DNA from 2 places in the Delftia deserti genome. Region 2 is predicted to be linked to the other one. Evidence: riboswitches for the same ligand, from Rfam matches in the RefSeq annotation. Region 2 holds a riboswitch; the other holds the start of a gene.

Region 1 (14,995 bases), 510 kb from region 2:
GGCAGCGCTACGGGCTGGCGCTGCTGCTGTCCAACGGCGCCATGCTGCTGCTGGGCTATGCGCTGCTGCGCGTGCAGGGCTGGCTGCCGCTGAATGCGCTGGGCAATGCGGCGCAGACGCCGGACCTGGCCTTCAACACGGCCGCGTCCTTTGTGACCAATACCAACTGGCAGGCGTATTCGGGCGAGAGCAGCCTGTCCAACGCCACGCAGATGGTGGCCATCACCTTCATGATGTTCGCGGGCGCGACCACGGGCGTGGTCGCCGCGGCGGGCTTCATTCGCGGCCTGGCGCGCTCCAGTGCATCGGACCTGGGCAATTACTGGGTGGACTATGTGCGCGTGCTGTGGCGCGTGATGCTGCCGCTGAGTTTCGTGGTGGCCCTGGTCTATGTGTGGCAGGGCGTGCCGCAGGCACTGGATGGCCAGGTCTGGGCGACGACGCTGGAGGGCGCGCGCCAGCAGATCCTGCTGGGCCCTGTGGCCAGCCTGGAGAGCATCAAGCACATCGGCACGAACGGCGGCGGCTTCTTCGGCATGAACGCAGCCCATCCGTTCGAGAACCCCACGCCGCTGACCAATGCCATCCACATCCTTGGCATGCTGCTGATTCCCTCGGCCATGACCTATGCCTTCGGCTCCATGCTGCTGCGCCGCCGCCAGGGCTGGGTGCTGTTCGGCGCCTGCCTGGTGATGTTCGTGGGTTTTATCTCGCTGGTGTTCACGGCCGAGCAGGCCGGCAATCCGCTGCTCACGGCAGCAGGTGCCGACCAGCAGGTCAGCGCCACCCAGCCGGGCGGCAACATGGAGGGCAAGGAGCTGCGCTTCGGCATCGCCGACACGGCGCTGTTCGTGGCCACGACCACGGCCGCGACCACGGGATCGGTCAATGCCATGCATGACTCGCTGACGCCGATGGGCGGGCTGGTGCCGCTGGCGCAGATGATGCTCAACTGCGTGTTCGGCGGTGATGGCGTGGGCCTGATCAACCTGCTGCAGTACGCCATCCTCACGGTCTTCCTGGCCGGCATGATGATTGGCCGCACGCCCGAGTTCCTGGGCAAGAAGATCGAGGCGCGCGAGATCAAGCTGGTGATGCTGGCCGTGATGGCGCACCCCCTCTCCGTCCTGGGCTTCACGGCGCTGGCGGCGGTCTGGCCCGACACGCTGGCCAGCCTGTCCAACCGGGGGCCGCACGGCTTCTCGGAAGTGCTCTACGCCTATGCCTCGGGCACGGCCAACAACGGCTCCGCCTTTGCGGGCCTGAACGCGAACACGCCGTTCTTCAACACCACCATCGGCCTGGCCATGCTGGCCGGCCGGTATCTGACGCTGCTGCCCATGCTGGCCCTGGCCGGCAGCCTGGCTGCCAAGCCCACCGTGCCTGCGGGCCCGGGCACCTTCCCGACGGCCACGCCGCTGTTCATGGGGCTGCTGGTCTTCGTGGTGGTCGTGGTCGGCGGGCTGACCTTCCTGCCTTCGCTGGCCCTGGGGCCCGTGGTCGAGCAGCTGCAGATGCTGTCAGGACAGGTCTACCCCTGAACCCCTGAGTCACCTGAGCCCGTTTTTTTCTTGGCCGCCGGTTCTGCCTTGGCAGGGCCGTGCGGCGGAGGTTTCGAGATGCAAGTTCAAACACATACTTCCGGCCCCTTGCCGGTGCTGCGCGCTGATGCGCAGGCCCAAGCGCAGGCCGCTCCTGGCGGGCTGCGCTCGCTGTTCGGCCCCAGCCTGCGGTCGGCGCTGTTCGTCGCCGTGGTCACGGGCCTGGCCTATCCGCTGGTCACCACGCTCGTGGCCCAGGCTGCGTTTCCCAAGACCGCCAATGGCAGCCTGGTCACGCGCCAGGGCTCGGTCGTGGGCTCGGCCCTGATCGGGCAGGAGTTCGCCTCGCCGCGCTATTTCCAGGGCCGGCCCAGCGCCACCACGGCGCCCGATCCCGACAAGGCCGACGCCACGGTGGCCGCGCCCTACAACGCTGCGCTGTCGGCTGCCACCAACCAGGGGCCGACCCATGCGGCGCTCAAGGAGTCCGTGGCGGCGCGCGTGGCCGCCTACCGCGAACTCAATGGCCTGGCTGCAGATGCCGCGGTGCCTGTGGATGCCGTGACGGCCTCGGCCTCCGGCCTGGATCCGCACATCTCGGTGGCCAATGCCCAGCTGCAACTGCCGCGCGTGGCCCGCGAGCGCCAGCTGCCCGTGGCCAAGGTCCAGGAACTGCTGCGCCAGCAGGTGCAGCCGCGCGTGCTGGGCCTGCTGGGCGAGCCGCGCGTGAACGTGCTGCAGATGAACCTGGCGCTGGACGATCTCTCGGCCGCGACGCTGCAGCCTGCGGCAGTCCATGCCGCCAAGGAGTAAGCCATGTCGCGCAAAACTGCCTTGTCCCTGTTCGATCCTTCGCTGGTGCGCCAGGCGCTGGGTGACTCCATCCGCAAGCTGGCACCCAGCGCGCAATGGCGCAACCCGGTGATGTTCGTGGTCTACCTGGGCGCCATCTTCACCAGCCTGCTCTGGGCCCAGGCCCTGGCGGGCGAAGGCGAGGCGCCTGCGGGCTTCATCCTGGCGATTGCGCTTTGGCTGTGGTTCACCGTGCTGTTCGCCAACTTTGCGGAGGCGCTGGCCGAGGGGCGCAGCCGCGCCCAGGCCGCCAGCCTGCGCAGCATGAAGCGCAGCACCGTCGCCAAGAAGCTGGAGCAGGCCAACTACCAGAGCCGCTGGCATCCCGTGGGTGCCGAAGAACTGCGTTCGGGCATGTGGGTGCTGGTGGAGGCTGGCGACACCGTGCCGCTGGACGGCACCGTGATCGAGGGCGTGGCCTCGGTGGACGAGAGCGCCATCACCGGCGAATCGGCCCCCGTGATCCGCGAGGCCGGAGGCGACTTCTCGTCGGTCACGGGCGGCACGCGCGTGCTGTCGGACTGGCTGGTGGTGCAGATCACCGTCAATCCCGGCGAGTCCTTCCTCGACCGCATGATCTCCATGGTGGAGTCGGCCCGCCGCCACAAGACGCCCAACGAGCTGGCGCTGACCATTTTGCTGGTCGGGCTGACGCTGCTGTTCCTGCTGGTCATCGTCACGCTGCGGCCCTATTCGTCCTTTGCGGTGGAGCTGACGGGCAGCGGCCAGGTCGTGGGCCTGACGGTGCTGGTGGCCCTGCTGGTGTGCCTGATCCCGACCACCATCGGCGGCCTGCTGTCGGCCATCGGCGTGGCGGGCATGAGCCGCATGATGCAGGCCAACGTGATCGCCACCTCGGGCCGCGCCGTGGAGGCGGCCGGCGACGTGGACGTGCTGCTGCTGGACAAGACCGGCACCATCACGCTGGGCAACCGCCAGGCCAGCGAGTTCCTGCCCGCGCCCGGCGTGACGGCCGCGCAGCTGGTGGATGCGGCGCAGCTGGCCTCGCTGGCCGACGAGACGCCTGAAGGCCGCAGCGTGGTCGTGCTGGCCAAGGAGATGCATGGCCTGCGCGAGCGCGACCTGGCCACGCTGCATGCGGTCTTCGTGCCCTTCACGGCCCAGACGCGCATGAGCGGCGTGGACATGCCCCAGCCGGACGGCGCCACGCGCAGCCTGCGCAAGGGCGCGGCCGATGCCGTGCGCCGTCACGTCGAATCCCTGGGCGGCCAGTTCCCGCCCGCCATGCTCAAGGTGGTGGAGGATGTGTCGCGGCGCGGCAGCACGCCGCTGGTCGTGGCCGACGGTGCCCGCGTACTGGGCGTGATCGAGCTCAAGGACGTGGTCAAGCACGGCATACGCGAACGCTTTGCCGAGCTGCGCCGCATGGGCATCAAGACCGTGATGATCACGGGCGACAACCCGCTCACGGCGGCGGCCATTGCGGCCGAGGCCGGCGTGGACGACTACCTGGCCGAAGCCACGCCCGAGGACAAGCTGCGCCTGATCCGCGAACACCAGGCCGCAGGCCGCCTGGTGGCCATGACCGGCGACGGCACCAATGACGCGCCCGCACTGGCCCAGGCCGATGTGGCCGTGGCCATGAACAGCGGCACCCAGGCGGCCAAGGAAGCCGGCAACATGGTGGACCTGGACAGCAACCCGACCAAGCTCATCGAGGTCGTGGAGACCGGCAAGCAGATGCTGATGACGCGCGGCGCGCTGACCACCTTCAGCGTGGCCAACGACGTGGCCAAGTACTTCGCCATCATCCCGGCCGCCTTCGTGGGCACGTATCCGCAGCTGTCGGCGCTCAATGTCATGGGACTGGCCAGCCCGGGCTCGGCCATCCTGAGCGCCGTGATCTTCAACGCGCTGATCATCATCGTGCTGATTCCGCTGGCCTTGCGTGGCGTTCCCTACCACGCCATCGGCGCCTCGGCCCTGCTGCGGCGCAACCTGCTGGTCTACGGACTGGGGGGCCTGGTCGTTCCCTTCATCGGCATCAAGCTGATCGACATGCTGCTGGTGGCTCTGGGCCTGGCCTGATCTTTGGCGGCAAGCCTGCCCGGCCGGGCAGGCACCGCCTTGCTTTCTCTGTACAAAAAACCAAGATGAAATCCGTTTCTTCCATGACGACCGCTTGTGCCGTCCCCCGTTTCTTCCCCCGTGTTTCACTGGCTGCACTGTTGTCGCTGGCGGCCGCATCCTGCCATGCGCAGGCCGAGACCTCCCCCGTCAGCGCTGCCAGCGCCGCTGCCCAGGAATCGCCCGCACCCGCCTACGCGCTCACCGGCAGCGTGGCGCTGCTCAGCGACTACCGTTTCCGTGGCATCTCGCAAAGCTGGATGGGGCCGGCGCTGCAGGGCGGGCTGGAGCTGTCGCTGCCGCGCGGCGCCTACCTGGGCGTGTCCGGCTCCAGCGTGTCGCGGCACAGCTATCTGGACGGCCGCGCACTGGAGCTGGACCTGTACGGCGGCTGGCGCACCGAATTGCCGGCGGGCTGGACGGGTGACATCGGCCTGCTGCACTACAACTACCCCGGCGCGCGCGTGCCCCGCGGGGATGGCAGCGGCGGCGTGCGCTACGACACCACCGAGGCCTATCTGGGCGTCACCAACGGCGGCTTCAGCGCCAAATGGTCGCTGGCGCTCACGCCTTACTTCGGGCTGCGCGACAGCACGGCGGCCACGGCCTTTGCCGAGGCACTTCCCGGCAGCGGCAGCTCACGCGGCAGCAGTTATCTGGACCTGAACTACCAGCACCCGCTGGGCGACTGGGCCGTGCTGGGCCTGCATGCCGGCCACACGCAGGTGCGCAACTACAGCGCACTGTCGTATGCCGACTGGCGCGTCTCGCTGGCCCGCAGCTGGGGCCCATGGACGGCCACGCTGGCCTGGGCCGGCACCTCGGCCGACACGCGCTACTACCGCGCAGCCAACGCGGCGGGCCAGATGCAAAGCCTGGGGCGCAGCGGCTGGGTGCTGTCGCTGTCGGCTGCGTTCTAGGCGTCCTTCTGGTGTTTGAGCACGCCCTGGTGCTAGGCTGAGAACCATGCCCATTTCGCCCTCTGCCGACCCGGCTTCGCCCGGCCTGCCGCGCCCCGATCCCGACGCCCTGGTCGCGCGCCTGCGCCATGAGCAGGCGCAGGCGGGCAGGGGCAAGCTGCGCATCTACTTCGGATCGAATGCAGGCGTGGGCAAGACCTACGCCATGCTGGCCGCCGCCCAGCGCGAACGCCAGGGGGGCCGCGAGGTTCTGGTGGGACTCGTGGAAACCCATGGCCGCAAGGAAACGGCGCAGCAACTGCATGGCCTGGAGCAACTGCCGCTGCGCGAGCTGCCGCACCAGGGGCGGACGCTGCGCGAGTTCGACCTGGATGCGGCGCTCGCGCGCCGTCCGCGCGTGCTGCTGCTCGATGAGCTGGCGCACAGCAATGCGCCAGGCTCGCGCCATCCCAAGCGCTGGCAGGACGTGCAGGAACTGCTGGACGCGGGCATCGATGTCTGGACCACGATCAACGTGCAGCACCTGGAAAGCCTGAACGACGTGGTGGGCGGCATCGTGGGCATCACGGTGCGCGAGACCGTGCCCGACCAGGTCTTCGACGATGCCGACGAGGTCATCGTCGTCGATATCTCGCCCGACGAGCTGCTGCGCCGGTTGAAGGACGGCAAGGTCTACATGCTGGAGCAGGCCGAGCGGGCCTCGCGCAATTTCTTTCGCCGTGGCAACCTGCTGGCGCTGCGCGAACTGGCGCTGCGCCGCACGGCCGACCGCGTGGACGAGGATATGCGCGACTACCGGCGCGAGCGCTCCATAGGCGCGGTCTGGCCTGCACGCGAGCGCCTGCTGGTGGCGGTGGCCGGCCGCGCAGGGGACGATGCGCTGGTGCGCCAGGTCGCGCGCATGGTGCGCCGGCTCGATGCGGACTGGATGGTGGTCTACGTGGACGCCCCCCAGCGCCAGCACCGCCCGCGCAGCGTGCAGGCCGCCGTGCTCAAGACCCTGGCCCTGGCCGCTCGCCTAGGCGCCGAGACGGCCACGCTGCCGGGCGCCGATGTGGCCGAGGCCCTGGTCGCCTTCGCGCGCGAGCGCAACGCCAGCCGCCTGGTGCTGGCCCAGCCGCCACGCCCGGCCTGGTCGCCCTGGCGCTGGTGGACGCGCAGCCTGCCCGACCGCATCACGCACCTGCATCCCGATATCGATGTGCTGGTGCTCTCCGGCGGCTCCAGTGCGGCCCGGACCGAGGCCCCTCCTGCCGCAACTTCCGCGCTGCTGCGGCGCGCACCGCTGCCGTGGAAGGGCTATGCCGGCGTCACCCTGGCCTGCCTGGCCGCCACGGTGCTGGCCGAGCAGCTGCTGCGCGTCTTCGACCCGGCCAACGTGGTCATGCTGTTCCTGCTCATCGTCGTGCTGTCTTCGCTGCGCTGGGGGCGGGGCCCCGGTGCCTGGGCCGCGTTGCTGTCGGTACTGTGCTTCGACTACTTCTTCGTGCCGCCGCGCGGCTCCTTCCATGTCAACGACACGCAGTACCTGTTCACCTTCGTGCTGATGCTGGGCGTGGCCCTGGTCTGCGGCCAGCTCATGGCGCGGCTGCGGCATGAGGCGCGCGTGGCGGCCGAGCGCGAGCGCCGCGCGGGCGCCCTGGCACGGCTGGCGCGCGACCTGTCGGGCGCGCTCACGCAGGAGCAGGTGGTGGAGATCGCGCTGCGCACGGTCTCGGGCGTGTTCGACGCCCAGGCCGGACTGCTGCTGCCCGATGCCGACGAGCGCCTGCGGCCCGCGGGCGGCGGCCCCTGCCCCATGGACGACAGCATTGCGCGTTGGGCCATGGACCACGGCCAGCAGGCCGGCCAGGGCACGGACACGCTGCCGGCCGCACCGGCCCGCTATGTGCCGCTGGCCGCACCCGTGCGCATGCGCGGCGTGCTGGTGCTGCAGCTGCGTGCGCCGCAGCGCCTGGAGGTGCCCGAGGAGCAGCGCCTGCTGGAGGCCTGCGCCAGCCAGGTGGCGCTGGCGCTGGAGCGCCAGCACTTCGTGGCCGTGGCCCAGCAGACCCAGATCGCCATGGAGGGCGAACGCATGCGCAACACCCTGCTGTCGGCCGTCTCGCACGACCTGCGCACCCCGCTGACCACCATCCTGGGCGCGGCCGAGGCCGCGCAGCGCCATGTGCCGCCGGGCGGCGCGGCCGACATGCTGGAGCAGGTCCGCATCCAGGCGCAGGCCATGCAGCGCCTGGTGGAGAACCTGCTGGACATGGCGCGCCTGCAGCAAGGCGGCGTGCACCTGCAGCGCGAATGGCTGCCGCTGGACGAAGTGGTCGGCAGCGCGCTGCGCCAGATGCGCGCGCGCCTGGGCCAGCATCCCGTGAGCACCGACGTGCCCGCCAGCCTGCCGCTGCTGCAGCTCGATGCCCTGCTCATGGAGCGCGTGCTGGTCAATCTGCTGGACAACGCCGCCAAGTACACGCCGGCCGGCACGCCGCTGGCCATCAGTGCGCGCGTGCAGGATGGCGAACTGCTGCTGTCCGTGCGCGACGGCGGGCCGGGCCTGCCGTCCCACCTGCCGGTGGAGACGCTGTTCGAGCCCTTCACGCGCGGCACGGCCGAGTCCACCGTCTCGGGCATAGGCCTGGGCCTCGCACTGGTGCGCAGCATTGTCGAGGCGCATGGCGGGCGCATCGAGGCTGCCGCCGCGCGGCCCGGCCCAGGCACCGTCTTCACGCTGCGCTTTCCCGTGCCCGAGCAGCCTGCGCTGGATTAGAGTCCCGCCATGCACGAAAGCCTCCCATGAGCACGCCTGTCAACCGCATCCTGATGATCGAGGACGACCCCGGCATCCGCCGCTTCGTGCGCCTGGTGCTGGAAGACGAAGGCTGGCAGGTCTTCGAGGCAGACAGCGCGCGCCGGGGCCTGATCGAGGCGGCGAGCCGCCAGCCCGACCTGGTCATCCTCGACCTGGGCCTGCCGGATGCCGACGGCAAGCAGGTCCTCACCGAGCTGCGCGGATGGTCCTCCGTGCCCGTGCTCGTGCTTTCTGCGCGCGAGCGCGAGGACGAGAAGGTGGCCGCGCTGGACGCCGGCGCCGACGACTACCTGGTCAAGCCCTTCGGCGTGCCCGAGCTGCTGGCCCGGCTGCGCGTGATGCTGCGGCGGCGTCAGCAGCTGGGGCCCGCGGGCGGCGCAGGCGCCTCCAGCCAGGTGCACTTCGGCCCGGTGCAGGTGGACCTGGCCACGCACGAGGTGCGGCGTGCAGGCCAGCCGGTGCACCTCACGCCCATCGAATTCCGCCTGCTGGCGGCCCTGATCGCCGCCCAGGGCCGGGTGCTCACCCACCGCCAGCTGCTGCTGCAGGTCTGGGGCCCCGAGTACCTGGGCCGTGCCCATTACCTGCGCGTGCACATGGCCAATCTGCGCCAGAAGATCGAGGACGAGCCGGCCCAGCCGCGCCACCTGGTGACCGAGCTGCAGGTGGGCTACCGGCTTGTGGGGCTGGGCGGTGAGGCATCCCCGGGATCGGTATAATCAGCGCCTCTCCGAGGAGCGTTGCAGCGGCCCCCACACATCAGGCGTGGTCGCGAGGCTCGGAGTCATACCTGCAACGACGCTCGCCCACGCTTTCTGTGCGGTGAGCTTTTTTTCGTCTCCCGCAGAACGTGGTTTTTCATTCATCTTTTGGAGAAAACCATGAACGCTGCTGTTCGTCCCGTTTCCGCCGACACGGCCATCGCTGACATTTCCCTTGCCGCCTGGGGCCGCAAGGAAATCCTGATCGCCGAAACCGAAATGCCCGGCCTGATGGCCACGCGCGAGGAATTCGCCGCTGCCCAGCCCCTCAAGGGCGCGCGCATCACCGGCTCGCTGCACATGACCATCCAGACGGCCGTGCTGATCGAGACGCTCAAGGCCCTGGGCGCCGAAGTGCGCTGGGCGTCGTGCAACATCTTCTCGACGCAGGACCATGCCGCCGCCGCCATCGCCGCCACGGGCACGCCCGTGTTCGCCATCAAGGGTGAATCGCTGGCCGACTACTGGGACTACACCCACCGCATCTTTGAATTCGGCGCCGCCGGCACCGAAGGCGAAGGCCCGAACATGATCCTGGACGACGGCGGCGACGCCACCATGCTGCTGCACCTGGGCATGCGCGCCGAAAAGGACCTGTCCGTGCTGGACAACCCCGCCTCCGAAGAAGAGAAGATCGCCTTCGCCGCCATCCGCGCCAAGCTGGCCCAGGACCCCACCTGGTACACGCGCAAGAGCGCCCACATCATCGGCGTGACCGAAGAGACCACGACCGGCGTGCACCGCCTCAACGAGATGTCGGCCAAGGGCACGCTGAAGTTCCGTGCCATCAACGTCAACGACTCCGTCACCAAGAGCAAGTTCGACAACCTCTACGGCTGCCGCGAATCTCTGGTGGACGGCATCAAGCGCGCCACCGACGTGATGATCGCCGGCAAGGTTGCCGTGGTGGCCGGCTACGGCGACGTGGGCAAGGGCTGCGCCCAGGCGCTGCGCGCGCTGTCGGCCCAGGTCTGGGTCACCGAGATCGATCCCATCAACGCCCTGCAGGCGGCCATGGAAGGCTACAAGGTCGTGACCATGGAGTGGGCAGCCGACAAGGCCGACATCTTCGTGACCACCACCGGCAACCGCGACATCATCCGCCACGAGCACATGGTGGCCATGAAGAACGAAGCCATCGTCTGCAACATCGGCCACTTCGACAACGAGATCGACGTCGCCTCCATCGAGCAGTACCAGTGGGAAGAAATCAAGCCCCAGGTGGACCACATCACCTTCCCTGACGGCAAGAAGATCATCCTGCTGGCCAAGGGCCGCCTGGTGAACCTGGGCTGCGCCACCGGCCACCCCAGCTTCGTGATGAGCGCCTCGTTCGCCAACCAGACCATCGCCCAGATCGAGCTGTTCACCAAGCCCGATGCCTACGAGGTCGGCAAGGTCTACGTGCTGCCCAAGATCCTGGACGAGAAGGTCGCCCGCCTGCACCTGAAGAAGGTCGGCGCCATGCTGACCGAACTGACGGACGGCCAGGCTGCCTATATCGGCGTGAGCAAGCAGGGTCCCTACAAGCCCGAAACTTATCGCTACTAAGCACCCCCTGAGCGGCTTGCGCCGCTTCCCCCTCTCTACTTGCTTCGCAAGGGAGGGGGACGACACCCTCGCGGCGGGGCGGCCCTTGCTCGGTGTCCCTGAGTTGGGCCCTGCCAGTTGTGGGGTGCGACGCCGCTTGGCGTCATTGGTTTAGAGATTTCCTGGGAACGACGCTATGCGCGCAGATGTATTTTTGGTGGAAGCCGGCCATGCGGCCACGCGCTCGCAGGCGCAGCGGCTGATTGCGGGTGGCGTGCAATGGCGCATGACGCCGCTGACGCCTTGGAAGAAGGTTGCCAAGAACGGCGACGAGATTCCTGCGGGGGCCGAGCTGCAGTTGCTGGACGGGGCCGAGGCCCGGTTCATCTCGCGCGGCGGGCTGAAGCTGGAAGGCGCGCTGGCGGCCACCAAGCTGTCGGTGCAGGGCCTGCGCTGCCTTGACGTGGGCCAGAGCACGGGCGGTTTCACCGACTGCCTGCTGCAGGCGGGCGCCGCCCAGGTCATCGGCGTGGACGTGGGCCATGGCCAGTTGCATGACCGGCTGCGCTCGGATGTGCGCGTGATCTGCGTCGAGGGCGTCAACGCCCGCGCGGTGACGGCCGAGGGCCTGCAGGAGTCCTGCGAGGAAGTGCTGTCCGAACGCTGGGAAGAAGATCCCGACGACAACGACACCCAGCCCGTGGCGCCCTATGCCTGGATGCGCAACGGCGGTCTGGTCGATGAAGACTACGACGACAGCGACGACGCCAAGGAAAAAGAGATCGAGGCCTTCAAGGCCGAGCGCGCGGCCAAGGGCAAGGCCCGGGAAGAAGGCACGGTGGCCACGCAGCGCCGCCGCCGCGCGGAGTTTGCCGACGTGGACATCACGCCGCAGTTCGACTTCGTCACGGGCGATCTGTCCTTCATCTCGCTGACCCTGGTGCTGCCGGCCGTCACGCGCCTGCTCAAGCCGCATGGCCAGCTGCTGATGCTGGTCAAGCCGCAGTTCGAACTGCAGCCGGGCCAGGTCGGCAAGGGCGGCATCGTGCGCGATGCGGCCCTGTTCACCGAGGTGGAGCAGCGCATCCGCACCTGCCTGGGCGAGCTGGGCCTGGAGGTCAAGGGCTGGATGGAGTCGGCCATCGAAGGCGGTGACGGCAACCGCGAATTCTTCGTGCATGCCCAGCAGGCGGCCGTGGTGAAGGAGCCTGCACAGCCTGAAACGCAGGACGACGACGAGCCCCGTTCGGCCGTGAAAGCCGCGCCTAAGCCGGCCGCGCCCAAGCGCGTGTCCCGCACCGTGCTGCGCGAGCAGCGCAACGAGCGTGTGATCGACACCAGCACCGAGTTCGGCGTGCCCGGACCGGGGCGCGCCAAGCTGCGCAAACGCAACGAATGAAACACTGAGCAGTGAGTCTTACATGAGCTTTCCGATCAGCTTCGAATTCTTCCCGACCAAGACGCCCGAAGGCGCGGCCAAGCATGTGCAGGTGCGCAAGAACCTCTATGCGCGCAAGCCCCAGTTCTGCTCCGTCACCTATGGCGCGGGCGGCTCCACACAGGCCGGCACCTTCAACATGGTGCGTGACATCCAGAGCGAAGGCGTCAGCGCAGCATCGCATTTCTCCTGCGTGGGCGCCACGCACGACAAGGTGCGTGCCGAGCTGCAGGAGCTCAAGGCCATGGGCGTGCGCCGCATCGTCGCGCTGCGCGGCGACCTGCCCAGCGGCTACGGCCTGGGCGGTGAATTCCAGTACGCCAGCGACCTCGTGGAATTCATCCGCCGCGAGTTCGGCGACTGGTTCCACATCGAGGTGGCAGCCTATCCCGAGGTCCATCCGCAGGCGAAATCCCCACATTCCGATCTGGAAGCGTTTGCGGCTAAAGTGCGCGCTGGCGCGGATTCCGCGATCACCCAATATTTCTACAATGCCGACGCCTACTGCCGTTTCGTTGATGCGGCGCGCGGCATGGGGCTTGATGCACCGGTTGTTCCCGGCATCATGCCCATCACCAGCTCTACGCAGCTGATGCGCTTCTCGGACGCCTGCGGCGCCGAGATCCCGCGCTGGATCCGCCTGCGTCTGCAGGCTTACGGAGATGACACGGCGTCCATTCGCGCCTTCGGCCTCGATGTCGTGTCCCGTCTATGCGAGCAGTTGCGCAGCCAGGGCGCTCCCGGGCTGCACTTCTATACGATGAACCAGAGCGTCGCCACGCTGGAAATCTGCGATCGATTGGGCCTTTGAGCGCGCAGCCACTGCGCCGGCCCCGGGCGGCCCTCTAGAACTTGGGAACGGTCAGGCGTTCCCTGGAGGTTTTTGCCCATGGATCGTAATTTTCGACGCCTGCATTGGCGCTGGCTGGCCATGTGTGCCATCACCGCCACCCTGGCTGGCTGCGCACCGGCTCCCGTGGCCGAAACCGATGCCGAGTCCGGTGCCTTGATGGCGGGTGCGGCAGGGGCCGCAACCGTGGCCGAGGGCCAGACGCCAGCGGCCGTGCCCTCGGCCGGCAAGCGCGGTGGCCGCACTTCGCGGGCCGCGCAGCCGGCCAGCAAATCCTCGGATGCCAAGCCCTCCGAGCCGGCCTCGCCCGAAGACAGTTCCAATCCCGACTTCGCCCTTGTGCCGTCGCGCGACAGCGACCAGCAAGGCCTGGCATCCTGGTACGGCCCGGGCCTGCATGGCAGGCTGACGGCCAGCGGCGAGCGTTTCGACAAGGAAGAACTGACGGCTGCGCACCGCAGCTTCGCCTTCGGCAGCCGTGTCTGCGTGCGCAGCGCCGCGACAGGCAGGACGGTGGTGGTGCGCATCAATGACCGAGGCCCGTTCGCTCCCGGCCGCGTGATCGACCTGAGCCAGGCTGCTGCGCAGGAGCTGGGCATGGTCGGCCTGGGCATCAAGCCCGTGGAGCTGTGGCAGCTCGACGAAGGCGAGGAAGAGTGCCCCGAAACCCTGGTCACGGCCAGGAAGGCCGAGTCCCTCAAGAAGACGCAGCAGGCCAAGGCACAGGCACAAACACAGGCGCGGACCCAGGTTCAGGCAAAGGCCCCGGTCCGGCCGCGTGTGCAGGCCAAGGCACCCGCGCCCAGGCCCAATGCACGCACGGCCGTGGCCAGCCGTGCCGCCCCTGCCGCCAGGCCGGTGGCGAAGGCCGCTGCGCCTGCCGCAGCCTCGGCCACGGCAGTGGCCTCTGCCGCATCGAGCTCGCGCTGAGCCGCGTTCAGCCGCCGGATTCGAGCGTGAAGGCCGCGTTCTCGTCCTGACCGAGCAGCTTGACCAGCTGCGGCATGGCCGGCTTGAGCTGTTCCTTGAGATTGAACGGCGGATTGATCAGGAACATGCCGCTGGCCGGCAGGCCGCCGCGCTCCGAGGTCTTGTTGCTCTTGACCGTGAGCTCCACGTGCAGCCAGCTCTTGCCGGCCTTGGTGGTCATGGTCTTCAGGCGGCGCGGCAGATCGTGCGCCTCGGGGCGCGGGATGATCGGATACCAGACCGCATAGGTGCCTGTGGCAAAGCGTTTGAGACTGTCGGCCGCCATGTCCAGCACCTTGGCGTAGTCGCTCTTGAGCTCGTAGCTGGGGTCGCACAGCACCAGGGCGCGGCGCGACGGTGGCGGCAGGAATTTCTTGATGCCCTCGAAGCCGTCCTCATGCAGCACGGCCACCTGGCGGCCCGCTTCGAGCTGGGCAATGTTGCCCGCCAGCGAGCGCATGTCGGTGGGGTGCAGCTCGAAGACCTTGAGCTTGTCGCGCTCCTGCACGCGCAGCAGGGACTGGATGATGAAGGGCGAGCCCGGGTAGTTGCGCAGCTGCGCGCCCTGGTTGAAGGAGCGCACCGTGGCCAGGTAGGCCTGCAGCACCGGGGCCAGCTCGGCCTCCTTGGCCTGGGCCAGGCGCAGGATGCCGTCGGCGGACTCGCCGCTCTTGTTGGCGTAGTCGCCGTCCAGTCGGTACAGGCCGGCGCCGGCGTGCGTGTCCAGCACCGTGAGGGCGGCATCCTTCTGGAGGAGGTATTGCAGGGTGGCGATCAGCACGGTGTGCTTGAGCACATCGGCATGGTTGCCTGCATGGAAGGCGTGGCGGTAACTGAACATAGGCGTATGGTAACCAGCCGCGCTGCCGGGTGGTTGTCCGTGGCGGCTGAAGGATGGGGGCCGGCGCTGAAGCCAGGGCGGCGCAAGGGGGATGGCGAAGGCCTGCCGTTTTTGTATAATGGAGGGCTTCGCAGCGATTTTAGGGTCCCGCGGCGAAGTTTACATCCCCGCCTAAGAGGCTTCCTTTTTGAAGAAGCGCCGACCGCGGAAAAGGACCCGCCAAACCTTTCTTGAAAGAGAAAACTCATGTCTACATTCAGCGCAAAGCCCGCTGAGGTGCAACACGAGTGGTTTGTGATTGACGCCACCGATAAGGTGCTCGGACGTGTCGCCAGCGAAGTGGCACTCCGTCTGCGCGGCAAGCACAAAGCCATTTACACACCTCACGTTGACACCGGCGAC
Region 2 (14,995 bases):
AGTCGTCCAGCGCGTCCTGGAACTCCTTGTCCTTCTTCTCGGCGCCGATGCCGGCCGTGACGGCGAACAGGCCCGCATAGTCCTGGATGCCCGATTCCTTGGTGGCCACGAAGTCGGACAGGCAGCGGCTGGGGCGCATCACGGGCTGGCCATCCGGGCCTTCCACCATCTGCTTTTCGGTCTGCTGGCGCATGCCGTACCAGGTCATCAGGACCTGGCTGCGGGACTCGTCGGCATAGAACTCGATGTCGTCGCCCACGCGGTTGGCAGGGAACAGGCCGATGGCGCCGTTGGCCTGCAGCCAGCGGCCTTCGATGATTTTCTTGAGCATGGCCTGGCCGTCGGCCAGCACCTTGCGCGCCTCGACGCCGACGATCTCGTCGTCGAGGATGGCCGGATAGGGGCCGGCCAGGTCCCAGGTCTGGAAGAACGGGCCCCAGTCGATGTACTCGGCGATCTCGGCCAGGTCGAAGTTGCGGAACACGCGCCGGCCCAGGGCGCGCGGCGCCACGGGGGCCTGGGCGAAGTCCACGGGCGTGGCGTTGGCGCGGGCCTTTGCCAGCGGCCAAAGCGGTGTCTTCTTCTTGTTGGCGTGCTGGGTGCGCACCTTGTCGTAGTCGGCCTGGATCTCGGCCAGGTAGCTGCCCTTGTTCTCGCCCAGCAGGCTCTGGGCCACGCTGACGCTGCGCGAGGCATCGGGCACGTAGACCACGGGGCCTTCGTACTTGGGCGCGATCTTGACGGCGGTGTGCACGCGCGAGCAGGTGGCGCCGCCGATCAGCAGCGGAATCTTCTTGATGCGGAAGTAGTCGTCCTTGTGCATCTCGCCGGCGACGTACTGCATCTCTTCGAGGCTGGGCGTGATCAGGCCCGACAGGCCGATGATGTCCGCGCCCTCGGCCTTGGCCCGGGCCAGGATCTCATGGCAGGGCACCATCACGCCCATGTTGATGACCTCGAAGTTGTTGCACTGCAGGACCACGGTGACGATGTTCTTGCCGATGTCGTGCACGTCGCCCTTGACGGTGGCGATGACGATCTTGCCCTTGCTGGACACATCGAGGCCCGCCGCCTCCTGCTGGCGCTTTTCCTCTTCGATATAGGGCACGAGGTGGGCCACGGCCTGCTTCATCACGCGCGCCGACTTGACCACCTGGGGCAGGAACATCTTGCCGGCGCCGAACAGGTCGCCCACGATGTTCATGCCGTCCATGAGCGGGCCTTCGATCACGTGCAGCGGGCGGCCGCCGCCCTGCACCACGATCTGCTGGTAGGCCTCTTCGGTGTCGGCGACGATGAAGTCGGTGATGCCGTGCACCAGGGCGTGCGACAGGCGCTCGCCCACGGTCTTCGGGTTCTCGGGCGTGCCGCGCCATTCGAGCTTCTTGCTGTCGTCCTTGGCGGCGCCCTTGGCGGCGTCGGCAATCTCCAGCAGGCGTTCGGCGGCGTCAGGGCGGCGGTTGAGCACCACGTCTTCCACGCGCTCGCGCAGCTGGGGCTCCAGGTCGTCATAGACGCCGACCATGCCGGCGTTGACGATGCCCATGTCCATGCCTGCCGAGATGGCGTGGTACAGGAACACGGTGTGGATGGCCTCGCGCACGGGGTCGTTGCCGCGGAAGCTGAAGCTCACGTTGGAGACGCCGCCCGAGACCTTGGCGCCGGGCAGGTTGCGCTTGATCCAGCGCACGGCCTCGATGAAGTCCACGGCGTAGTTGTCGTGTTCCTCGATGCCGGTGGCCACGGCGAAGATGTTGGGGTCGAAGACGATGTCCTCGGGCGGGAAGCCCACCTCGTCCACCAGGATGCGGTAGGCGCGCTCGCAGATCTCGATCTTGCGCTGGTAGGTGTCGGCCTGGCCCTTCTCGTCGAAGGCCATGACCACGGCGGCCGCGCCGTAGCGCCTGATCAGCCGGGCCTGGCGCTTGAATTCATCCAGGCCTTCCTTCATGGAGATGGAGTTGACGATGCCCTTGCCCTGCAGGCAGCGCAGGCCGGCCTCGATGACTTCCCACTTGGAGCTGTCCACCATGACCGGCACCTTGGCGATGTCGGGCTCGGAGGCGATCAGGTTCAGGAAGCGCACCATGGCGGCCTTGCTGTCCAGCATGGCCTCGTCCATGTTCACGTCGATCACCTGGGCGCCGTTTTCCACCTGCTGGCGTGCCACGGACAGCGCTTCCTCGTACTGCTCGTTGAGGATCATGCGTGCAAAGGCCTTGGAGCCCGTGACGTTGGTGCGCTCGCCCACGTTGACGAACAGCGTGCCCTCGCCGATGGAGACAGGCTCCAGGCCCGACAGACGCATGGGAGGGGGAGTGAAAGAGGACGACATCAAGCTCACCTGCAAAAACGGCATGGCAACAGGTGAGCGTCGTTGGCACCGTGGGCGCGGTCCGGCCGGGAACCTGCACCTGGCCCAAGCCTGACGCGGCACGCGATCCGGTGTACGGATGGGCGGGTGCCGCGCTGCAACGCTCCTCGGGCCAAAGCCCGGGATTCTACGGCGGCTGGCGGCGGCCTGCAGTGCGGGTTTTACGCCCGCATTCGGGGCAGGCCTGCACAAAGCCATGCGGCACTGCACCAAAGCGCGGCAGCGCGGGCCGCCGGCGCCGCCTTCGAGGCGGATGGTCTATGCCCCATCGCCCCGGATTCTTTGCAGCGCCTGAGGACAACGCTCCTTTTTTTGCATCTGGCACGCAATTCGCTATCTGGTGGTTACGTGGTCTGACCAGTCAGGCCAAAACCCTCCACCCGCGCCCGCCCATGCAAAGCATTCCGATCTCGATGGCCCAGACGCTGCAGCAGCACATCCTGAGCGGCCACTACCCCGGCGGCAGCCAGCTGCCGCCGCAGCGCGAGCTGGCCCGGCAGCTGGGCATCAGCCGCGCTTCGCTGCGCGAGGCGCTGTCCATGCTGGAGGCCCTGGGCCTGGTCGAGATCCAGCCGGGCAAGGGCGTGCGCATCAACGGCCCGCACAGCGGCCGTGCACGCATGCACCGCGCCTATGCCACCCCGGCGCTAGGCACGCTGTCGCCGCGCCAGCTGATCGAGCTGCGCCTGGTGCTGGAGCCCGGCTGGGCCGCGCTGGCGGCCGTGCGCGCCGACGACAGCGGCCTGCGCCAGCTGCAATGGACCCAGTCCCAGCTGGCCCACGCCCTGGACCGCAGCGACCTGCTGGCCGCCGCCGACGCCGATCTGCAGTTCCACCTGCTGCTGGCCCAGCTGTCGGGCAACCCGGGCCTGGTGGCCATGGCGCGCCAGCTGGAGCTGGCCATCAGCCACAGCCTGCGCCTGCCCTTTGCCTGGAGCGGCGCCGACGACCAGCCCGTGCGCGAGCACGACGCCATCGTGCAGGCCGTCTGCGCAGGCGATGCGCCGGGTGCCGCGGGCGCCATGCGCGCCCACCTGCTGTCGGCCGCAAGGCGCAGCGGCATCGATCTCGACACACCGGACGACGCGACGGCGCCCGACGCAACGGCGCCCGACGCAACGGCGCCCGATACATCTGCGCCCGACCCTGACCCGCTTTCCTTTCGCCCCATCCCCCCTCCCGAAGGAGCTTTCGCATGACTTCCCCCCTGACACCCCGCCGCGCATTCATCCGCACCGCCCTGGCGGCCGCCACCCTGGCCGCAGCCGGCCTGGGCGGCGCAGCCCATGCCGACATGCTGGCCAACATCCAGAAGGCCGGCGTGCTGCGCGTGGCGATTCCGCAGGACTTCCCGCCCTTCGGCTCGCTGGGCACCGACCTGAAGCTGCAGGGCTATGACATCGACATGGCGGCCCTGGTGGCCCAGGAGCTGGGCGTGAAGGTGGAGCTGGTGCCCGTGACCAGCACCAACCGCATTCCCTTCCTGACCACGGGCAAGGCCGACATCGTCATCTCCAGCCTGGGCAAGAACGCCGAGCGCGCCAAGGTGATCGACTTCACCCAGGCCTATGCGCCCTTCCCCAAGAGCGTCTACGGCCCCAAGGACGTGAGCATCAAGGCCCCTGCCGACCTGGCCGGCAAGACCGTGGGCGTGACGCGCGGCTCCACCGAGGACCTGGCCCTCACGCAGGTGGCGCCGGCCTCGGCCACCATCAAGCGCTACGAGGACAACAACGCCACCGCGCAAAGCTATCTGACGGGCCAGGTGCAGCTGGTGACGCTGGGCAACATCGTGGCCAACGCCGTCAACGAGCGCACCAGGCTGCGCCAGCTGGACGCGAAGTTCGCGGTCGAGGACACGCCCTGCTACATCGGCGTGGCCAAGGGCGAGCCGGCGCTGCTGCAGAAGGTGGACGCCATCATCACCAAGCTCAAGGCCGACGGCCGCCTGACCAGCCTGTCCCAGCGCTGGATGAAGATGCCGCTGCCCGCCACCCTGTAACCGCTGCGCCCCTGCTCCCGGAAATCCTTCCATGGCCTATCAATTCGACTTCGGCGCCGTGTTCGACTACAGCGGCCTGCTGGCACAGGGCGCAGGCTTCACGCTGGCGCTGACGGCGGCCGGTGCCGTGCTGGGCGGCGCCATCGGCGTGGCCGGCGGCGTCAGCCGCGCCTGGCGCATTGCGCCGCTGCACTGGCTGTTCAAGGTGTACGTGGAGGGCATACGCAACACGCCCTTCCTGGTGCAGCTGATGTTCGTGTTCTTCGGCCTGCCTTCGCTGGGCGTGCAGATCAACGAATGGCAGGCCTGCCTGCTGACCACGGTGATCAACCTGGGCGCCTACATCACCGAGATCGTGCGCGCCGGCATCCAGGAGACGCCGCGCGGCCAGCTGGAAGCCGCTGGCGCGCTGGGCATGGGCCGCTGGGCGGTCTTCCGCCATGTGGTGCTGCGCCCTGCGCTGCAGCGGGTCTGGCCCTCGCTGAGCAGCCAGATCGTGATCGTGATGCTGGGCACCTCGGTGGTCTCGCAGATCGCCGCCCAGGACCTGACGTTTGCGGCCAACTTCATCCAGTCGCGCAACTTCCGCGCGTTCGAGACCTACCTGGTGGTGACGGCGGCGTACTTCTTGCTGGCCCTGGCACTGCGCCAGTTGCTGGCCTGGATAGGCCAGCGCTTCGTGGTGGGCCGCCGCACGCCGCGTGCAGCCCGGCCCGCTGCACCCGCTGCACCTGCGACCACTGCCGGAGACGCCGCATGATTGCCGACATTCCCCTGCTGCCCATCCTGGCCAAGCTGGCCGAGGGCCTGCTGGCCACGCTGGCGCTGTCGCTGCTGGCCTTCGTGCTGGGCGGCGCCACCGGATTGCTGGTGCTGTTCGCCCGCGTGGGCCGCAGCCAGAACCTGCGCCGCCTGGCCAAGGCCTATATCCAGGCCTTCCAGAACACGCCGCTGCTGATGCAGATGTTCATCGTGTTCTTCGGCTCGTCCATGGCCGGCCTGGACATCTCGCCCTGGACGGCGGCCGCCATCGGCCTGACGCTGTACACCAGCGCCTACCTGGCCGAGGTCTGGCGCGGCTGCGTGGAGTCCATCCCCAGCGGCCAGTGGGAAGCCTCGTCCAGCCTGGCCATGGGCTACCTGCAGCAGATGCGCCATGTGGTGCTGCCGCAGGCGCTGCGCCTGTCGATAGCGCCCACGGTCGGCTTCTCGGTGCAGATCATCAAGGGCACGGCCGTGGCCTCGATCATCGGCTTCAGCGAGCTGACCAAGCTCGGCTCCATGCTGGCCAACGCCACCTTCCAGCCCTTCCTCATCTACGGCCTGGTCGCCGCAGGCTACTTCCTGCTGTGCTGGCCCCTGTCCCTCTACGCATCCCATCTGGAGAAGAAACTCTATGCCGCTCGTTGATGTGCGCGCCGTTCACAAGCATTACGGCAACAACCATGTGCTCAAGGGCGTGGACCTGAGCGTGGACAGCGGCCAGGTGGTCGCCATCATCGGCCGCAGCGGCTCGGGCAAGAGCACGCTGCTGCGCTCCATCAACGGGCTGGAGGCCATCCAGTCCGGCCAGATCGTGGTGGACGACGCCGTGCTCAAGGGCTCTGAGGGCAGCGCGCCCTCGCCCGCCCAGCTGCGCGCGCTGCGCCTGAACGTGGGCATGGTGTTCCAGCAGTTCAACCTGTTCCCCCACCTGACGGCGGGCGAGAACGTGGCCCTGTCGCCCACCGTGGTCAAGGGCGTGAAAAAGCCCGAGGCGGCGGCGCTGGCGCGCCAGATGCTGGCCAAGGTCGGCCTGGGCGACAAGTACGACAGCTACCCCGACCAGCTCAGCGGCGGCCAGCAGCAGCGCGTGGCCATTGCACGCGCGCTGGCCATGCAGCCCAAGGTGCTGCTGTGCGACGAGATCACCTCGGCCCTGGACCCGGAGCTGGTCAACGAGGTGCTGGCCGTGGTCAAGCAGCTCGCCGCCGAGGGCATGACGCTGATCATGGTCACGCACGAGATGCGCTTTGCCCGCGACGTGGGCGACCAGCTGGTGTTCATGCACCAGGGCCTGATCCACGAAAGCGGCCCGGCCAAGCAGCTGTTCGCCAACCCGCAGACGCCGGAGCTGGCCGGCTTCATCGGCGCCGTGCACTGAGCGGTACGCCCAGGCAGGAAAAAGGCCCGCGTCGCGGGCCTTTTTGCATTGGTGCGGCGCAGGGGCCGCTGTCAGTGGCTGATCATCCAGGGCCGCTTGGTCGGGAAGGTCTTGGCGCCGTTGGGCGCCGTGACCGTGGAGCCGCGCTTGCTGGCGCCGCTGCAGCAGCCGCAGCCCGAAGGGTGGCGCATGCGCGCGTAGCTGCCCTCGGCCACATCGCGTGAGCGCCTGGGCTCGTGCCGGGCACGCTCGTTGGTGTCGTGGGCGCGGCGCTGCTCGGGGCTGGTGTAGGCCAGGCGCGGCGCGCTGACGAAGACGCGGGGCGATGCCGCCTCGCAGCTGGGGCAGGGCGCGGGCTCGTTGCGCTGCGAGAGGCTGCGCAGCGCGTCGAAGCCGCCGCATGCGGTGCAGTGGTAGTCATAGGTGGGCATGGGCGGCCTCTGGCGGATGGTGGATAGCGGGTGTCGTATGTCGGGCTTACTTGTCCTGGGCGATGGGCAGGTCCACCCCGCCCGTGATGATCTTCTGTGGACCCTCGGCCGTGGGATTGATGTCGAAGTCGAAGATCTCCGTGGGCAGCCACAGCGTGGCGCAGGCATTGGGCACGTCCACCACGCCGCTGATGTGGCCCTGCACGGGCGCCGTGCCCAGCAGCGAGTAGGCCTGGGCGCCGCTGTAGCCGAATTTCTTCAGGTACTCGATGGCGTTCAGGCAGGCCTGGCGGTAGGCCACGGTCACGTCCAGGTAGTGCTGCTTGCCCTTTTCGTCCACCGAGATGCCTTCGAAGATCAGGTAGTCCTTGTAGTTGGGCGTCATGGGGCTGGGCTTGAAGATGGGGTTCTTGATGCCGTACTTGGCCATGCCGCCCTTGATCAGCGAGACCTTCATGTGCACCCAGCCGGCCATCTCGATGGCGCCGCAGAAGGTGATCTCGCCATCGCCCTGGCTGAAGTGCAGGTCGCCCACGCTCAGGCCCGCGCCGTCCACGTAGACGGGGAAGAACACGCGCGAGCCGCGCGAGAGGTCCTTGATGTCGCAGTTGCCGCCGTGCTCGCGCGGCGGCACGGTGCGTGCGCCTTCGGCGGCGGCCTTGTCGCGCGCCTCGCCCTGCATCTGGCCCATGTGGGCGGTGCTGGCGTTGGGCGGGTTGGCCAGGCCGGGAATGCGGTCGGGGTCGGTGGCGATGAGGCCGGTCTCGCGCTCATTCCAGCTGGCCAGCATCTTGGGGTCGGGCAGGCAGCCGATCAGTCCCGGGTGGATGAGGCCGGCGAAGTTGACGCCGGGGATGTGGCGGCTCTTGGTGAACATGCCGTGGAAGTCCCAGATGGACTTCTGGGCCAGCGGGAAATGCTCGTCCAGGAAGCCGCCGCCATTCTGCTTGGAGAAAAAGCCGTTGAAGCCCCAGAGGCTGTCGTCGCGCGCGCCGATGTCCAGCAGGTCCACCACCAGCAGGTCGCCGGGCTGGGCACCCTTCACGCCCACGGGTCCGGACAGGAAGTGGACGGTGGACAGGTCCACGTCGCGCACGTCTTCGGCGCTGTCGTCGTTCTTGATGGCGCCGCCGGTCCAGTCATAGGTCTCCAGCTTGAACTCCGCGCCCGGCTCCACCCAGACCGCCATGGGGATGTCGGGATGCCAGCGGTTGTGCACCTGCGGGTTGTCGTAGGGGGACTGGTTGAGATCGACCTTGATCAGGGTTTCGGCCATGGTGTGCTCCTTGCGATGGCAGTGGAAAAAGAGAGGAACTCGGCGCCTGCATCGACCGCGGTGAATGAAACCGGCACGGCACAACCCAGGGACACCAAGGAAGGGCCGCCCCGCACCGAGGGTGTCGTCCCCCTCCCGCGTGCGAGAGAGGGGGAAGCGGCGCAGCCGCTCAGGGGGTGCTTCATACAGAGAGGTAGGACTTGATGCGCTGTTCATCCGTATCAGCACGGGCCGTCTCATGGACCAGGCGCCCGCCCTCGATGACGAACAGCCGGTCGGCCACATCCATGGCGAAGGAAAGCACCTGCTCGCTGACCACGATGGTGATGCGGCGCAGCTTGCGGATCTCGTTGAGCGCCTTGGCGATGTCCTTGATGATGGAAGGCTGTATGCCCTCGGTGGGCTCGTCCAGCAGCAGCACCTTGGGGTCGGTGACCAGGGCGCGCGCAATGGCCAGCTGCTGCTGCTGCCCGCCCGAGAGGTTGCCGCCCTTGCGCCGGCGCATGTCCCAGAGCACGGGGAACAGGGCGTAGATGTCGTCGGGCACCTGGCGCGTCTTCGCGTTCTCCAGGCCCGTCTGTATGTTCTCCTCCACGGTCAGCGTGGGGAAGATCATGCGGCCCTGGGGCACGTAGGCAATGCCCTTGGCCACGCGCCGGAAGCTCTCGTCCTTCGTGACGTCCTGGCCGGCCACGGTGATCTGGCCGCCCTTGGCGGGCATGACGCCCATCAGGCTTTTGAACAGCGTGGTCTTGCCCATGCCGTTGCGGCCCATGATGGCCACGGTTTCGTTCTCGCGGCCCTCGAAGCTGATGCCGTGCAGCGCCTCGCTCTGGCCATAGGCCACGTACAGATCCTTGACTTGCAGCATGTGAATTCCTTGTGCGTGCCTCAGTGGCCGAGGTAGACGTCGATGACCTTGGGGTCGGCCTGCACCTTGTCCATGGGACCCTCGGCGAGGATCTTTCCCTGGTGCATGACGGTGACCTTGTGCGCGATGCGCGCCACGAACTCCATGTCGTGCTCGATGACGATGACGGAGCGGTTCTTGCAGATGCGCTGCAGCAGCTCGGCCGTCAGTTCGCGCTCGCGGGCGCTCATGCCGGCGATGGGCTCGTCCAGCATCAGCAGCTCGGGCTCCTGCATGAGCAGCATGCCGATCTCCAGCCACTGCTTCTGGCCATGGCTGAGCAGGCCGGCCTCGGTGTCCAGGCGCTCGCCCAGGCCGATGTCGGCGGCCACGGCCTGCACGCGATCGCGCACCGCCTCCGTGCACTTGAAGGCCAGCGCGCCGAAGACCGAGCGGCCTTGCGGGTAGGAGACCTCCAGGTTCTGGAAGACCGACAGGTTCTCGTAGATGGACGGCGTCTGGAACTTGCGCCCGATCCCCAGGCGCACGCGCTTGTGCTCGGCCATGCGGGTGAGTTCCTCGTTCTTGAACTTGATGCTGCCGGCCGTGGCGCGGGTCTTGCCGCAGATCAGGTCCAGCAGCGTGGTCTTGCCCGCGCCGTTGGGGCCGATGATGACGCGCAGCTCGTTCCTGTCGATGTACAGGTTCAGCGCGTCGATGGCCTTGAAGCCGTCGAAGGAGACCGTCAGGTCTTCCACGGCCAGCGTGAAGTCGGTATTGCTCATGGTGTGCTCCCGCTGTGGTTCAGGCGCCCTGGCGGCCCATGCCTTCGGACAGGGCGGACGTGGGCTTGGTGGCGGCCGGGGCCGGGGCAGGTGCTGCCTGGGCTCCCTGCGCTGCGGCAGGTGCCGTGCCCTTGCGGCGGCTGTTCCACCACGGAACGATGCGGCTTTCCCACAGGCCGGCCAGCCCCATGGGGAAGGCCATGGTCACGCCGATGAACAGGCCTGCCATGAGGAACAGCCACAGGTCCGGGAAGCTCTCCGAGAAATAGGTCTTGCCCGCGTTGACCAGCAGCGTGCCGTACACGGCGCCCACCAGGCTCATGCGCCCGCCCACGGCGGCGTAGATGACCATCTCGATGGAGGGCACGATGCCCACGAAGCTGGGCGACATGAAGCCCACCTGCAGCGTGAACATGGCGCCGCCTATGCCCGACAGCGCAGCGGCCAGGCAGAACACGAAGACCTTGAAGTTGGCCACGTCGTAGCCGGAAAAGCGCACGCGGTCTTCCTTGTCGCGCATGGCCAGCAGCAGGGTGCCCACCTTGCCCGTCTGTATCCAGCGGCACAGCACGATGGCGCCGATCAGCAGGGCCACGCAGACGTAGTAGAGGATGTACTTGGCGCTGTCCGTGCGCGTGTCCCAGCCCCACAGCGTCTTGAGGTCGGTCATGCCGTTGACGCCGCCCGTGTAGCCCTGCTGGCCGATGATGAGCACGGTGACGATCAGCGCCACGGCCTGCGTGATGATGGCGAAGTACACCCCGCCCACGCGGCGCTTGAACATGGCGAAGCTGATGAGCCAGGCCAGCAGCGTGGGCACGGCGATGACGGCGGCCAGCGAGAACGGCAGGCTCTTGAAGGGCAGCCAGAACGAGGGCAGCTCGGTCAGCTGGTTCCAGTCCATGAAGTCGGGGATGCCGGGCGTGGACTGGATCTTGGTGCTGATGGGGTCGGACGCCTCCAGCTTCAGGAACATGGCCATGGCGTAGCCGCCCAGGCCGAAGAACACGCCCTGGCCCAGGCTGAGCACGCCGCCATAGCCCCAGACCATGACCAGGCCGATGGCGACGAAGGCATAGGTCAGGTACTTGCCGACCAGGTTGAGGCGGAAGATGTCCAGCGCCAGGGGCAGCACCACCGCCAGCAGGACGGTGAGCAGCACCAGGCTGGCGAGCTGGTAGCGCTGTATCCAGGCTTTGAGGGCTTGCATGGAATGACTCCGGTGAACTCAGGGGAAATCGGGGGAACGCGGGGGAATTCGTGGACAGGGCCGGCGCCGGGATCAGCGCCGCACCTTGGACGCGAACAGGCCCTGGGGACGCAGCATCAGGATGAAGACGATCAGCGACAGCGTGATCACCTTGGCCATGGAGCCGGCCAGGAAGAACTCGGTGATGGACTGCGTCTGCGCAATGCCGAAGGCCGAGACCACGGTGCCCAGCAGGCTGGCCGCGCCGCCGAAGGTGACCACCAGGAAGGCGTCCACGATGTACAGCGAGCCCGAGGTGGGGCCGGTGGAGCCGATGGTGGTGAAGGCCGCGCCCGCCACGCCTGCGATGCCGCAGCCGATGGCAAAGGTCAGGCGGTCGGTCTTCTTGGTGTCGATGCCGATGGCATTGGCCATCACGCGGTTGCTGACCGTGGCACGCACGCGCAGGCCCCAGCGGCTCTTGTGCAGCGCGATCAGCACGCCGGCCGTGACCACCGCGGTCAGCGCCAGCACGAACAGGCCGTTGATGGGAATGTCCAGCCCCTCGGCCGGCGCCCACGAGCCCATCAGCCAGTCAGGCAGGGTGGGGCTGACTTCCTTGGGGCCGATGAAGGTGCGAAAGCACTGCTGCAGCGCCAGGCTCACGCCCCAGGTGGCCAGCAGCGTGTCCAGCGGGCGCTTGTAGAGGTGGCGGATCAGCCCCCACTCCACCAGCCAGCCGGCCGCGAAGGCGAACAGGAAGGCGGCCACGATGGCCAGCGGGAAGTAGTAGGGCATGAACTCGGGCGCGTGCTGCGCCGTGAGCGTGGAGCCCAGGTAGATGGTGTAGGCGCCGATGGTCATGAACTCGCCATGCGCCATGTTGATCACGCCCATCTGGCCAAAGATGATGGCCAGGCCCAGGCCCATCAGCAGCAGCACGGCGAACAGGCTCAGCCCCGCGAAGCCCTGCATCAGGCCGATGTTCATCATGTCGGAAAAACTCATGGTGCTGCTCCTGCGCGCAAGCCAATCGGGAAACGCAATCAATGCGACGAGCCGCCCCTGCCTGAAACTGGCAGAGCCCGACGCGGGAGACACCGAGGAAGGGCCGTCCCGCACCGAGGGTGTCGTCCCCCTCCCGCGTAGCGAGAGAGGGGGAAGCCGCGCAGCGGCTCAGGGGGTGCTTATTGATATCCCTTGGGGAAGGGATCGGGTTTGATGAGTTCAGGCGACTCCGAGACCACCTTGAACGTGCCGTCCGGCTGCCCCACGGCAATGCGCGACTTGCTCCACAGGTGGTGGTTGGCGTCCACCTTCACGTAGCCTTCGGGCGCGGTCTTGAGCTCCAGCCCCGGCGATGCGGCCACCACCTTGTCCACGTCGAAGCTCTTGGCCTTTTCCACGGCGGCCTTCCACAGCCAGGGGCCCAGGTAGCCGGCCTGGGTGACGTCGCCGATGACGGCATTGGGGCCGTACTTGGCCTTGAAGGCGGCCACGAACTTCTTGTTGTTCTCGTTGTCCAGCGTCTGGAAGTACTTCATCGAGGAGTAAAAACCCGTGAAGTTTTCGCCGCCCACGCCGGTCATCTCGTCCTCGGTCACCGACAGCGTGACCAGCAATTGCTTGTCACCCGTGATGCCTGCGGCCTTGAGCGCCTTGTAGAAGGCCACGTTGGAGCCGCCCACCACGGCCACGAAGATGCAGTCCGGCTTTTGCAGCTTGATCTTGTTGACCAGCGAGCCGAAGTTGGTGCTGCCCAGCGGGTAGTACTCCTCGCCAACGACCTTGCCCTTCTGGAAGTTCTCGATGTGCTTGCGCGCGATCTTCATCGAGGTGCGCGGCCAGATGTAGTCCGAGCCGATGAGGAAGAAGGTCTTGGCCTTCTTCTCGGCCTTGGCCCAGTCCAGGCTGTACAGGATCTGCTGCGTGGCTTCCTGGCCCGTGTAGATCACGTTCTTGGACTGCTCCAGGCCTTCGTAGAAGGTGGGGTAGTACAGCAGGCCGTTTTCCTTCTCGAACACGGGCAGCACGGCCTTGCGCGAGGCGCTGGTCCAGCAGCCGAAGACGGCGGCGCAGCGGTCGTTGATGAGCAGTTTCTTGGACTTCTCGGCGAAGGTGGGCCAGTCGGAGGCGCCGTCTTCCTTGATCACGCGGATCTTGCGGCCCAGGATGCCGCCCATGGCGTTGATCTGGTCGATGGCCAGTTGCTCGGCCTGGATGGAGCCGGTCTCGGAGATCGCCATGGTGCCCGTGGCCGAGTGCAGCTGGCCCACGACGACTTCGGTATCGGTCACGGCCAGCTTGGTGGTGTTGACCTGGGCCGTGGGCTGGGCGAAGGACCAGGCCGGCAGCCCGGCCACCGAGGCGGCGCCAAGCGCCTGCAGGACGCGGCGGCGGCCCATTTCCGTGCCGGGGGAACCAGGTGTGCGGGGGTCGGAGGGGTGGCTCATGGTGACTCTCCTGTAAGGATCGGTTGGGTGATCTGCAAGTGGCTGAAAACTGGCGTTGCGGTTACGGCTTGTTTCCGCGCTGGGTCCAAGATTAGGAAGAACCCTTGAAACCGCCCATACGTCAATTGACGTAGCCATCTGCGTACGCACCCCACGCACCCCTCTTGAAAGCCGCGCCAGCATTGGCCCCGCACGTTTCTTGCTAGACCTGGGAATGCACTCCGCACCCCCGCCCGACAGCCCCGCCAGCACCTCGCCCGCGCCGCAGACCATCTTCCGGTTCCGGCGCGAATACAACGCCTGGGTGGCCGACGAGACCATGGAGGACTACGCGCTGCGCTACACGCCGCGCAGCTTCCGGCGCTGGAGCGAGTTCCGCGTGGCCAACACGGCCTTCGGCTCGCTGTCCTTCCTGGCGCTGGAGGCCATCGGCGGCGCCATTGCGCTGAACTACGGCTTCGCCAACGCCATGTGGGCCATCGTCACCGTGGGGCTGGTGATCTTCCTGACGGGGCTGCCCATCGCCGTCTGCGCCGCGCGCTACGGGCTGGACATGGACCTGCTGACGCGGGGCGCGGGCTTCGGCTACCTGGGCTCGACCATCACCTCGCTGATCTACGCCGTCTTCACCTTCATCTTCTTCGCGCTGGAGGCGGCCATCATGGCGCTGGCCCTGCAGCTGGTGGTGGACTGGCCGCTGCAGTGGTGCTATGCGCTGTCGGCCCTGGTGGTGCTGCCGCTGGCCATGCGCGGCATCACGCTGATCTCGCGCCTGCAGGCCTGGACGCAGCCGCTGTGGCTGTTCCTGCTGGTGCTGCCCTTCGTGTGGATGGCGCTGTCCCAGCCCCGGCTGTACCGCGACTTCGCCAGCCTCACCGGCCTGCGCTCGGGCAGCAGCCAGTTCGATCCGCTGATGTTCGGCGCGGCGGCGGCCGTGATATTCGCGCTGGTGGTGCAGATCGGCGAGCAGGTGGACTTCCTGCGCTTTCTGCCGCCGCGCACCCGGGCCAACCGCCTGCGCTGGTGGGGCGCGGTGCTGGTGGCCGGTCCGGGCTGGGCCGTGATGGGCATGCTCAAGATGGCGGGCGGCGCGTTTCTCGCCTTCGCGGCCATGCAGCTGGAAGGGGTGGACGCCTCGCGCGCGGCCGAGCCAACGCAGATGTTCCTGGTGGGCTTCCAGCAGGTGCTGCAGGCCCTGGGCCTGCCGGGGCTGGCCGTGGCGGTGACCGTGGTCTTCGTGGTCATCTCGCAGGTCAAGATCAACGTGACCAATGCCTACGCGGGGTCGCTTGCCTGGTCCAACTTCTTCGCGCGCATCACGCGCAGCCATCCGGGGCGCGTGGTCTGGATGGTGTTCAACGTGGTCATCGCCACCTTGCTGATGACGCTGGGCGTGTTCGGCGCGCTGGAGAAGGTGCTGACCATCTACAGCAACGTGGCCATCGCCTGGGTGGGCGCGCTGGTGGCCGACCTGGTCATCAACAAGCCGCTG

The links. Region 2 has a riboswitch for S-adenosylhomocysteine ahead of metH (methionine synthase). Riboswitches for the same ligand answer to the same signal wherever they lie in the genome.
Region 1: it holds a riboswitch for S-adenosylhomocysteine, as region 2 does, so the genes downstream of both, ahcY (adenosylhomocysteinase) here and metH (methionine synthase) in region 2, are expected to answer to the same signal.

What each region holds. Positions count from the first base shown of each region.
Region 1 covers NZ_JBHSIH010000001.1:4,577,187-4,592,181, forward strand. The annotation lists gene kdpA (potassium-transporting ATPase subunit KdpA) at 1-1,541, shown strand, start outside; gene kdpC (K(+)-transporting ATPase subunit C) at 1,620-2,354, shown strand; gene kdpB (potassium-transporting ATPase subunit KdpB) at 2,358-4,442, shown strand; gene ACFPFG_RS21910 (TorF family putative porin) at 4,526-5,401, shown strand; gene ACFPFG_RS21915 (DUF4118 domain-containing protein) at 5,448-8,162, shown strand; gene ACFPFG_RS21920 (response regulator) at 8,189-8,923, shown strand; S-adenosyl-L-homocysteine riboswitch at 8,931-9,015, shown strand; gene ahcY (adenosylhomocysteinase) at 9,086-10,516, shown strand; gene ACFPFG_RS21930 (TlyA family RNA methyltransferase) at 10,692-11,894, shown strand; gene metF (methylenetetrahydrofolate reductase [NAD(P)H]) at 11,917-12,744, shown strand; gene ACFPFG_RS21940 (septal ring lytic transglycosylase RlpA family protein) at 12,823-13,713, shown strand; gene ACFPFG_RS21945 (23S rRNA (adenine(2030)-N(6))-methyltransferase RlmJ) at 13,721-14,593, opposite strand; gene rplM (50S ribosomal protein L13) at 14,840-14,995, shown strand, end outside.
Region 2 covers NZ_JBHSIH010000001.1:4,068,531-4,083,525, reverse strand. The annotation lists gene metH (methionine synthase) at 1-2,335, opposite strand, end outside; S-adenosyl-L-homocysteine riboswitch at 2,363-2,489, opposite strand; gene ACFPFG_RS19560 (FadR/GntR family transcriptional regulator) at 2,767-3,573, shown strand; gene ACFPFG_RS19555 (transporter substrate-binding domain-containing protein) at 3,570-4,376, shown strand; gene ACFPFG_RS19550 (amino acid ABC transporter permease) at 4,408-5,136, shown strand; gene ACFPFG_RS19545 (amino acid ABC transporter permease) at 5,133-5,786, shown strand; gene ACFPFG_RS19540 (amino acid ABC transporter ATP-binding protein) at 5,773-6,519, shown strand; gene ACFPFG_RS19535 (FmdB family zinc ribbon protein) at 6,591-6,950, opposite strand; gene fmdA (formamidase) at 6,997-8,226, opposite strand; gene urtE (urea ABC transporter ATP-binding subunit UrtE) at 8,408-9,097, opposite strand; gene urtD (urea ABC transporter ATP-binding protein UrtD) at 9,118-9,861, opposite strand; gene urtC (urea ABC transporter permease subunit UrtC) at 9,881-11,071, opposite strand; gene urtB (urea ABC transporter permease subunit UrtB) at 11,144-12,058, opposite strand; gene urtA (urea ABC transporter substrate-binding protein) at 12,238-13,503, opposite strand; gene ACFPFG_RS19500 (hybrid sensor histidine kinase/response regulator) at 13,718-14,995, shown strand, end outside.